One region of the Streptomyces sp. NPDC006733 genome, then DNA from elsewhere that is predicted to be linked to it. Evidence: predicted binding sites of a transcription regulator. Region 1 holds the regulator's gene; the other holds the start of a gene.

Region 1 (5,423 bases):
GGTCAGCCGGCCGCGCACGCAGCGGCCGTCCAACTGCTCGGTGATCCGGCCGGTGACGGTGATCGCCTGCTGGTCGGCGGTCTCGCCCTGGCAGTCCACGGACGCGATGCCCTTGGTCGTCGCGCCGGACGGCCGCGGGCTCGCCGTCCGGGTCGCGGTCGTGGCGCTGTTCACCGAGGCGCTGCACGACAGCCACCGGACGTCGAAGCCGCGGTCCTTCAACGCCCGGGTGCCCAATTGGTCCGTGGTGATCGACACCGCGGAGGCGGTCATCCCGTCGGCCGGATCGCACGCCACCACGCCGCCGAACGCCGCCAGTGCGAGGCCTCCGGCCACTCCCCACTGCTGTAAACGTCTCATACCGGCAGCGTCCCGCGGCCCCGTGCGCCGCACATCGCCCACGCGACGTAGAACGTCCCTTACGGGACACGGAATCGGCCGCACGGCCGCACGGCCGGGCGGCGGGGCCCGGCCGGACCCGCCGGTCAGGACCAGCGGCCGGTGCGCCCCAGCAGCAGCGCGGTGGCGGCGACCCCGGCGGTGGAGGTCCGCAGCACCGTCGGACCCAGCCGGTACGGCTTCGCCCCCGCGGCGGCGAAGGCGTCGAGCTCGTCGGGCGAGACCCCGCCCTCCGGCCCGACGACCAGCACGATGTCTCCCTCGGACGGCAGTTCGGCGTCGGCCAGCGGCGCGGAGCCCTCCTCGTGCAGGACCGCGGCGAACGCGGCCCCGCCGAGCAGGCCCGCCAGCTGCCGGGTCGTCATCATCTCGGCGACCTCGGGGAACCGCAGCCGCCGCGACTGCTTCGCGGCCTCCCGCGCCGTCGAGCGCCACTTGGCGAGCGCCTTGGCGCCGCGGTCGCCGCGCCACTGGGTGATGCAGCGGGACGCCGCCCACGGCACGATCGCGTCGACGCCGGTCTCCGTCATCGTCTCGACGGCCAACTCGCCGCGGTCGCCCTTGGGGAGCGCCTGCACGACCGTGATCCGCGGCGCCCGCGCCGGTTCCGTGCGCAGCTCCGAGACCGCGACCTCCAGCCGGTCCTTGCCCTCGACGGAGGCGACCACCCCGTACCCGCCCGCGCCCTCGCCGTCGGTCAGGACGATCTCCTCGCCGACCGCGAGCCGCCGCACGGACACCGCGTGCCGCCCCTCGGCGCCGGACAGGACGACCCGGCCGCCGCCCGCCTCCCGCAACTGCCCGGGTTCGACGATGAATACCGGCGCGGTCATCCGCATGCCTTCCGTACTGTGTCGAGTTCCTTCATGAGCACGGCGACGAGTTCCGCCGCCGGCAGCGCGCGCGCCAGCCGGTGTCCCTGCCCCGCCCACAGCGCCATCGCCTGCGGATCCCCGGCCGCCGCGGCGGCCTTGCGGATGCCCGCGGTCAGATGGTGGATCTGCGGGTACCCGGCGGGCGCGTACGGCCCGTGCTCCCGCATGAAGCGGTTGACCAGCCCGCGCGCCGGCCGCCCGGAGAACGCCCGGGTGAACTCGGTGCGGGCGTAGACCGGATCGGTGATGGCGCGCTTGTGCAGCGCGTTGGCCCCGGACTCCGGGCAGACGAGGAACGCGGTGCCCAGCTGCGCGGCGTCCGCGCCCACCGCCAGGACGGCAGCGATCTGGTTGCCGCGCATCAGCCCGCCCGTCGCGATGACGGGCAGCTGGACGGCCTCGCGGACCTGCGGGACGAGCGTCAGCAGCCCGAACCCCGCGTGGTCCAGCTCCGGGTCGTCCCGGTGGGTGCCCTGGTGGCCGCCCGCCTCCGTCCCCTGGACGCAGACCGCGTCGGCGCCCGCCCACTGGGCGGCGAGCGCCTCGGCGGGGGTGGTCACCGTCACCACGGTGTACGTCCCCACCTTCGCGAACGCGTCGAAGACCGGCCGGTCCGGGCAGCCGAACGTGAAGCTGACGACGGGGACCGGGTTGTCCAGCAGTATCGCGACCTTGGCGTCGTACGCGTCGTCCTGCCCCGACTCGGGGTCGCCCAGGGGCGTGGAGTACCAGGCGGCCTCGCCCGCGAGCTGCTCGGCGTAGACCTCGATGGCGGACCGGTCCGCGGTGTCCGGCTGCGGCGTGAACAGGTTCACCCCGAACGGTTTCGACGTCAGGTCGCGCAGCTGCCGGATCTCCTCGTACATCGCTTCCGGCGTCTTGTAGCCGGCGGCGAGGAATCCCAGGCCGCCGGCGTCGCCCACGGCCGCGGCGAGCCGCGGGGTGGAGCCGCCGCCAGCCATCGGCGCCTGGATGATCGGGGACTCCGAGAACGACGAGAGATCGGTCAACGGGGACATACGCCCATCGTTTCACGCCGGGCGGGCCCGAACAGGTCGGACCCGCCCGGCGGGGCGGCGGCCTCAGCGGCCGTTGAAAGCGTCCTTCAACCGGGAGAACAGCCCCTGCTGGCCGGGCTGGAAGTGGCCGGTGGGCCGCTCCTCGCCGCGCAGCTTGGCCAGCTGCCGCAGCAGGTCCTCCTGGGCGGCGTCGAGCTTGTTCGGCGTGATGACCTCGACGTGCACGATCAGGTCACCGCGGCCGCCACCGCGCAGATGGGTCACCCCGCGCTGGTGCAGCGGGATCGACTGGCCGGACTGCGTGCCCGGCCGGACGTCGATCTCCTCCATGCCGTCGAGCGTCTCCAGCGGGCACTTGGTGCCCAGGGCCGCCGCCGTCATCGGGATCGTCACCGTGCAGTGCAGGTCGTCACCGCGCCGCTGGAAGGTCGGGTGCGGAAGCTCCCGGATCTCCACGTACAGGTCGCCGGCGGGGCCGCCGCCGGGGCCGACCTCGCCCTCGCCCGCCAGCTGGATGCGGGTGCCGTTGTCGACGCCCGCCGGGATCTTGACCGTGAGCGTACGGCGGGACCTGACCCGGCCGTCGCCCGCGCACTCGGGGCACGGGGTCGGCACCACGGTGCCGAAACCCTGGCACTGCGGGCACGGCCGCGAGGTCATGACCTGGCCCAGGAAGGACCGGGTGACCTGCGAGACCTCACCGCGACCGCGGCACATGTCGCAGGTCTGGGCCGCCGTGCCGGGCGCCGCGCCCTCGCCGGAGCAGGTGCCGCACGTCACCGCCGTGTCGACCTGGAGGTCCTTGGTGGTCCCGAAGGCCGCCTCGTCCAGCTCGATCTCCAGCCGGATCATGGCGTCCTGGCCGCGCCGGGTCCGCGACCGCGGACCGCGCTGCTGGGACTGCCCGAAGAAGGCGTCCATGATGTCGCTGAAGTTGCCGAAACCGGCACCGAAGCCGCCCGCGCCCGCCCCGCCCTGCGACGACAGCGGATCGCCGCCCAGGTCGTAGACCTGCTTCTTCGCCGGGTCGGAGAGCACCTCGTAAGCGGCGTTGATCTCCTTGAAGCGCTCCTGGGTCTTCGGATCCGGATTCACGTCCGGATGCAGCTCGCGCGCGAGGCGGCGGAAGGCCTTCTTGATCTCGTCCTGTCCGGCGTCACGGCGCACGCCAAGGACCGCGTAATAGTCCGTGGCCACCTACGACTCCGCCAGGATCTGTCCGACGTAACGTGCCACTGCGCGTACCGCTCCCATCGTTCCGGGGTAGTCCATGCGGGTCGGGCCGACCACACCGAGTTTGGCGACTGCCTCGTCGCCCGAACCGTAGCCGACTGCCACAACGGATGTGGAATTCAGGCCCTCGTGAAAATTCTCATGACCGATCCGCACCGTCATGCCCGAGTCGTTGGCCTCGCCGAGGAGCTTGAGGAGCACCATCTGCTCCTCCAGGGCTTCCATCACGGGCCGGATCGTCATCGGGAAGTCGTGGTTGAAGCGCGTGAGGTTGGCCGCGCCGCCGAGCATGATCCGCTCCTCGGTCTCCTCCACGAGCGTCTCCAGCAGCGTCGCCAGCAGGATCGACACCGACGGCCGGTCGTCGTACTCGAAGCCGTCCGGCAGGTCCGCCACCAGCGGCGGGACGTCCGCGAAGCGGCGGCCCACCACCCGGGCGTTCAGCCGGGCGCGCACGTCGGCGAGGAGCGTGTCGCTCACCGGCGCCGGGCAGTCGATGAGCCGCTGCTCGACGCGTCCGGTGTCCGTGATGAGGACCAGCATGATCCGGGCCGGCGCCAGCGCCAGCAGCTCGACGTGCCGCACCGAGGAGCGGGTGAGCGAGGGGTACTGGACGACGGCGACCTGCCGGGTGAGCTGCGCGAGCAGCCGAACGGTGCGGCCCACCACGTCGTCCAGGTCGACCGCGCCGTCCAGGAAGTTCTGGATCGCGCGCCGCTCGGCGGATGTGAGCGGCTTCACCCCGGCGAGCTTGTCGACGAAGAGCCGGTAGCCCTTGTCCGTCGGGATCCGGCCCGCGCTGGTGTGGGGCTGGTGGATGTAGCCCTCCTCCTCCAGCGCCGCCATGTCGTTGCGCACCGTGGCGGGCGAGACGCCCAGGCCATGGCGTTCGGTGAGCGCCTTGGAGCCGACCGGCTCCTCCGTGCCCACATAGTCCTGGACGATGGCGCGCAGGACCTCGAGTCTGCGTTCGCTGAGCATCGCGCACACCTCCAGCCGTAGTTACCACGCCGGCCCTGCCGGGCCTGGCACTCATCCGATACGAGTGCCAGCGTCCTTCGCAGTCAGTGTACGGCGGAGTAGCAAGAGCAGGGCAAGGGTCGGGCAGCGTAGCGCGCGGGGAGGGTCCCCGCGGCGATAGCGTCGCCCCGTGGATACCGCAGAGTCCGGCGCCGACGGCTGGGAGCAGCTGGCTCCCGGCGTCGCCCGCCGCCGTCTTCCCTTCCTGGACGTGACGATCGGCCTGGTCGTCGGTGACGAGGGCGTCCTGCTCATCGACACCGGCTCCACCGTCGCCGAGGGCGCTCGACTCCGGCTGCGGGTGCGGGAGCTGACCGGACGCCCTGTGACGCACATCGCCCTCACCCACGGACACTTCGACCACGTCTTCGGCACCGCCGCCTTCCCCGGGGTGCGGGTGTACGGGCACCCGGCGCTCGACGGCTGCCTGGAGCACGGCCGCGACGCGCTGCGCGAGGACGCCGTCACCTACGGCGTCGGCCCCGGGCCCGCGGCCGAGGCGGCCGCCGCGCTGGTCCGCCCGGACCGGCTGGTGGACGACACGCTCGACCTCGACCTCGGCGGCGGCCGCAGGGTCACGCTCTTCCACCCCGGCCCCGGCCACACCCCCCACGACCTGGCCGTCCACGTGCCGGGCACGCCCGCCGTCGTCTTCTGCGGCGACCTGGTGGAGGAGTCCGGCGAACCCCAGGCGGGCCCCGACGCGGACCCGGCCGGCTGGCCGGCGGCCCTCGACCGGCTGCTCTCGGTGGGCGGCGGGGCGGCTCTCTACGTCCCCGGCCACGGCGCCGTCGTGGACGCCCGCTTCGTCCGCGCCCAACGCGACGCGCTGACGGCCCGGTTCGCCGCGTCGTAGCCCGTGTCCCGCCCGCGGCTC
Region 2 (5,423 bases), on a different contig from region 1:
GCCGAACTGGCGGGCAGCGGGGTGCGGTTCATGGCGCTGTGCCCGGGGTTCGTGCGCACCGAGTTCCACCAGCGGGCCGGGATGAACGCGGACAACGTGCCGGACTGGGCGTGGCTCGACGCCGACAAGGTGGTCGCCGCGGCCCTGCGCGACCTGGCCCGGGGGAAGACGGTGAGCGTGCCCGACGTCCGCTACAAGGCGGCGGTCGCGCTGGCGCGGCACCTGCCCAGCCGGGTCTTCAGCGGCGTCTCGACGAAGGCCGGCCGGAAGTACGACCCGAAGAACTGAGCCGGGAACGGGCGAGGCCCGGCCACCCCCGAGGGGGTGCCGGGCCTCGCCACGTGGTGGTGTCAGTGCGAGTGGCCGTGGCCGCCGTGACCGGCGTCCGCCTCTTCCTCGGCCGGCTTCTCGACGACCAGGGTCTCGGTCGTGAGCAGCAGGGCCGCGATGGAAGCGGCGTTCTCCAGCGCGGAGCGGGTGACCTTGACCGGGTCGATGACGCCGGACTTCACGAGGTCGCCGTACTCGCCGGTGGCGGCGTTGAAGCCGTGACCGGCCTCCAGCTCCGCGACCTTGGAGGTGATGACGTAGCCCTCGAGGCCCGCGTTCTCCGCGATCCAGCGCAGCGGCTCGACAGCGGCGCGGCGCACGACCGCGACACCCGTGGCCTCGTCGCCGGTCAGGCCGAGGTTGCCCTCGAGGACCTTGACGGCGTGGACGAGAGCGGAGCCACCGCCGGAGACGATGCCCTCCTCGACCGCGGCGCGGGTCGCCGAGATGGCGTCCTCGAGACGGTGCTTCTTCTCCTTGAGCTCCACCTCGGTGGCCGCGCCGACCTTGATGACGCAGACGCCGCCGGCGAGCTTCGCCAGGCGCTCCTGGAGCTTCTCGCGGTCCCAGTCCGAGTCGGTCGAGGCGATCTCGGCCTTGATCTGGGCGACACGGCCGTCGATCTCGGTCTTGTCACCGGCACCGTCGACGATGGTGGTGTCGTCCTTGGAGATGGTCACGCGGCGGGCGGTGCCCAGCAGGTCCAGACCGGCCTGGTCGAGCTTGAGGCCGACCTCCTCGGCGATGACGGTCGCACCCGTGAGGGTCGCGATGTCGCCGAGCATGGCCTTGCGGCGGTCGCCGAAGCCCGGGGCCTTCACCGCGACGGCGTTGAAGGTGCCGCGGATCTTGTTGACGACGAGGGTGGAGAGCGCCTCGCCCTCGACGTCCTCGGCGATGATCAGCAGCGGCTTGGACGCGCCGGCCTGGATGACCTTCTCCAGCAGCGGCAGCAGGTCCTGGATCGAGGAGATCTTGCCCTGGTGGATCAGGATGTACGGGTCGTCGAGGACGGCCTCCATACGCTCCTGGTCGCTGACGAAGTAGGGCGACAGGTAGCCCTTGTCGAAGGCCATGCCCTCGGTGAAGTCCAGCTCCAGGCCGAAGGTGTTGGACTCCTCGACGGTGATGACACCGTCCTTGCCGACCTTGTCCATCGCCTCGGCGATGAGCTCGCCGACCTGCTTGTCCTGGGCGGACAGACCGGCGACGGCCGCGATGTCCTCCTTGCCCTCGATCGCGCGGGCGGTCTTCAGCAGCTCCTCGGAGACAGCCTTGACCGCGGCGTCGATGCCCTTCTTCAGGGAGGCGGGGGAAGCGCCGGCGGCGACGTTGCGCAGGCCCTCGCGGACCAGTGCCTGGGCCAGCACGGTGGCGGTGGTGGTGCCGTCACCCGCGATGTCGTTGGTCTTGGTCGCCACCTCCTTCACGAGCTGGGCGCCCAGGTTCTCGTACGGGTCGTCGAGCTCGACCTCACGCGCGATGGTGACACCGTCGTTGGTGATGGTCGGCGCGCCGAACTTCTTGTCGATGACGACGTTGCGGCCCTTGGGACCGATCGTCACCTTCACGGTGTCGGCAAGCTTGTTGACGCCACGCTCAAGGGCGCGACGGGCGTCCTCGTCAAACTTCAGGATCTTCGGCACTACGTCCTACCTCGTCTTTTCCTCGTCAAAGACCAAACCCCGGGCGCCGGGTCAGTAGACACGGATCACCCGGGGGAAGGTCACGGCTGCTGCTTAGTGGTGAAGCAGACCTACTTCTCGATGACCGCGAGAACGTCGCGGGCCGAGAGGACGAGGTACTCCTCGCCGTTGTACTTCACCTCGGTGCCGCCGTACTTGCTGTAGAGCACGACGTCGCCGACGGAAACGTCGAGCGGAAGACGGTTACCGTCCTCGAAGCGGCCCGGGCCCACGGCCAGGACGACGCCCTCCTGGGGCTTCTCCTTGGCGGTGTCCGGGATGACCAGGCCGGAGGCCGTGGTCTGCTCAGCCTCGAGCGCCTGGACCACGATGCGGTCCTCGAGCGGCTTGATGGCAACCTTGCTGCTGGCGGTCGTCACGTTCCGACCTCCCCCTTCAAAGGGCTAACGGGAGTGTCTGTCTGGGTGGCGACCTGGTAGGCCCGTCGTCGCGGGTGCCGGACCTGCCCGTCGCTGTTGTGCTGGCACTCGGCAGTGCTGAGTGCCAGAACTGAGACTAGGACGGCTTTAGCACTCGGTCAAGCGGAGTGCCAACGGAGCGCCGCCGCGCGGTGCCCGGCAGCCCCCCTGCCGGGGGACAATCAGAGCGTGGATCTCGACGCTTTCTCCTCACTGCTGACCCCCGCAGGCCAGGCCCTGCTGGGGTCGCTGCGCGACTACGACCCCGCCCGCGAGCTGGCGGAGGCGACCCGGCTGCGGCGGGACCACCCGTCGGAACTGGTCTCCGCCGTCCTCGGCCAGGCCCGGCTGCGGCAGCGCGGGGAGGCGAAGTTCGGGGCGGACGCCTACCGGATGTACTTCACCCCCGACGGGGTGGAACAGGCCACCCGCACGGAGGTCGCGGCCTACCGGGCGGAGCGCTTCACGGCGCTGGGCGTGCGGCGGCTGGCCGACCTGTGCTGCGGGATCGGCGGCGACGCCATCGCGCTCGCGCGGGCCGGCGTGGAGGTGCTGGCGGTCGACCGGGACCCGCTGACCTGCGCGGTCGCCGAGGCCAACGCGCGGTCGCTGGGGCTCGCCGAACTGATCGAGGTGCGCTGCGCCGACGTCGCGGAGGTCGACACCGGCGGTTACGACGCCGTCTTCGTCGACCCGGCGAGGCGCGGCGGCCGAACGGGCGGGGCCCCGCGACGGGGGTACCCCCGGACGGAGTCCGGGGGAGGGTCGGCGAGGGGCGGTGGTCGGGCGACGGGAGGGCGGATCTTCGATCCCGAGGCGTACTCGCCGACGCTCTCCTGGGCGATCGGGGCCGCCCGCCAGGTGCCGGTCGCCGCCCTGAAGGTCGCGCCGGGCATCCCGCACGATGCCGTCCCCGACGACGCCGCCGCGGAGTGGATCTCGTACCGCGGGGACGTGAAGGAGGCCGTGCTGTGGTTCGGCAAGGACCCCGGCTCGGTGGGCGCCACCCTGCTGCCCGGCGGCACGGCCCTGTGGACCGGCGCCCCGCTGCCCGACCCGAGCGTCGGCCCGGTCGGCCGGTACCTCTACGAGCCCGACGGCGCGGTGATCCGCGCCCACCTGGTCGCGGAGGTCGCGGAGCGGGTCGGCGGCCGGCTGATCGACGAGACGATCGCGTACGTCACCGCCGACGAGCTGCGCCCGACGCCGTTCGCGACGGCGTACGAGATCACCGACGTGCTGCCGTTCGGCCTCAAGAAGCTCAAGGCGCTGCTGCGGCAGCGCGGGGTCGGCGTCGCCGTCATCAAGAAGCGCGGCTCCGCGATCGAGCCGGAGGAGCTGCGCAAGCGGCTCAAACTGGAGGGCCCGCACTCCGTGACGGTCTTCCTGACCCGCGTGGCGGGCGCGCCGTCGATGCTGCTGGGCCGGCCGGTGCAGGGGCCGCCCGTGCAGGGGCCGCCTGTGGGGGCGCCGGCTCAGACGTAGTCCTCCAGCCGGGCCACGGTGAAGCCCTGCGCGGATATCTCGCGCAGCATGTTGGCGGTCATCGTGGTCATGGAGGTGCCCTTGAGCTCCGACGGGCCGCGGAAGTGGGCCAGGATGATGTCGCCGGGGTGCAGCTTCTTGTCGCCGCGCTGGTACTGCATGCCCTTGATCTGCATGGACTCGCGCCACAGGACGATCGCCTGGACCCCGCAGGACTTCGCGGCGGCCTTGGTGGCCTCGTTGAGGTTGCCGTAGGGCGGCCGGAAGAGGCGGGGCGTGGTGCCGTACTCGGCCTTCAGCTTCGTCTGCTGGGCGCAGATCTCGTGGCGCTGGGCGGACTCCGGCTCGGTCCGCAGGTTCGGGTGCGTCAGCGTGTGGTTCTGTATCGGGTTGCCGAGCTTCTGGAGCGGCTTGAAGTACCCGTAGTCGTTCCGGATGATGTCGTCGGTCAGGAACATCGTGAAGGGGACCTTCAGTTCGCCCATCATGGTGACGAACTTCGGGTCCTTCTCCGCGCCGTCGTCGAAGGTGACGAAGACGATCTTCTCCTTGGTGGGGATGTCACTGACCACGGGCGGCACCCCGGCGCCGGTCCTGACCGGCTTCACCTTCGGCGGGGCCGGGACCGGCGCCATCGGCTCGATCTTCCACTTGGCGAACGCGGCGGCCGTGTCCGCGTCGGCGCCGGGCGCCGTGCTCCCGTCCTGGGACGGGGCTGCGGCGGGACCCGTTCCGGAGGCGGTCGGCGCGGCCTTCGGCGAGGGCGCGCCCGACGAGCATCCGGTGACGAGCAGGAGACCGGAAACGATCAGTCCTGCCGCTTTTATGCGCATGTGGAAACCCTAAGCTGTTCGTTCAAACCGCCATCTGTGTACTGAACGATGCAGAAAAGCAGCCGGGGGTTCCGCCAGCTCGGGCAGCTCGGCCTCGTAGGGCGCGTCCCACCAGGTGATGACGAGCACCCGCTCACCGGGCGCGGAGAAGTGCTCGCGACGCAGCGGGGCCGGGTCCAGCTCCTGGGCGCGGACCCATTCCAGCAGCTCGGCGCCGCGCCCCTCGGCCGCCCGCGCCTCCCACATCAGGGCGACGGTCATCAGTACAGGTTGTCCTTGCTCAGCTCGTGCACATGGTCGTGGTCGTGCGCGGCGGCGTGGTCGTGCGTGTGGCCCGGGACGGAGACCTCGGTGACCGGCAGCGAGGAGTCGGCCGGCAGGTCCCAGGTCGACGCCGGCCGGTTCCGCGCCACCATCTCCGCGCCGAGCGCCGCGACCATGGCGCCGTTGTCCGTGCACAGCTCCCGCCGGGGCACCCGCAGCACGATGCCCGCGTCCTCGCAGCGCTCCAGCGCCAGCGAGCGCAGCCGCGAGTTGGCCGCGACACCGCCGCCGATCATCAGGTGGTCGACGCCGTTCTCCTTGCAGGCGCGCAGCGCCTTGCGGGTCAGCACGTCCACCACCGCCTCCTGGAACGACGCGGCCACGTCCGCCACGGGCACGTCCATGCC

The links. Region 1 encodes HrcA, which represses chaperone genes, less so after heat shock. Its sites were predicted from a motif close to TTNGCACTCNGNNNNNCNGAGTGCNAA; they were not measured.
Region 2: the regulator HrcA is predicted to act here: its motif matches at 2,543-2,569, upstream of groES (co-chaperone GroES).

What each region holds. Positions count from the first base shown of each region.
Region 1 is NZ_JBEYJD010000008.1:62,508-67,930, reverse strand. Features, by position in the region: gene ABZ721_RS09710 (hypothetical protein) at 1-360, opposite strand, end outside; gene ABZ721_RS09705 (16S rRNA (uracil(1498)-N(3))-methyltransferase) at 486-1,232, opposite strand; gene ABZ721_RS09700 (nitronate monooxygenase) at 1,229-2,293, opposite strand; gene dnaJ (molecular chaperone DnaJ) at 2,357-3,490, opposite strand; gene hrcA (heat-inducible transcriptional repressor HrcA) at 3,491-4,507, opposite strand; gene ABZ721_RS09685 (MBL fold metallo-hydrolase) at 4,677-5,402, shown strand.
Region 2 is NZ_JBEYJD010000016.1:140,454-145,876, forward strand. Features, by position in the region: gene ABZ721_RS16645 (SDR family oxidoreductase) at 1-288, shown strand, start outside; gene groL (chaperonin GroEL) at 351-1,976, opposite strand; gene groES (co-chaperone GroES) at 2,087-2,395, opposite strand; gene ABZ721_RS16660 (methyltransferase domain-containing protein) at 2,624-3,919, shown strand; gene ABZ721_RS16665 (polysaccharide deacetylase family protein) at 3,910-4,752, opposite strand; gene ABZ721_RS16670 (hypothetical protein) at 4,762-5,013, opposite strand; gene tsaD (tRNA (adenosine(37)-N6)-threonylcarbamoyltransferase complex transferase subunit TsaD) at 5,013-5,423, opposite strand, start outside.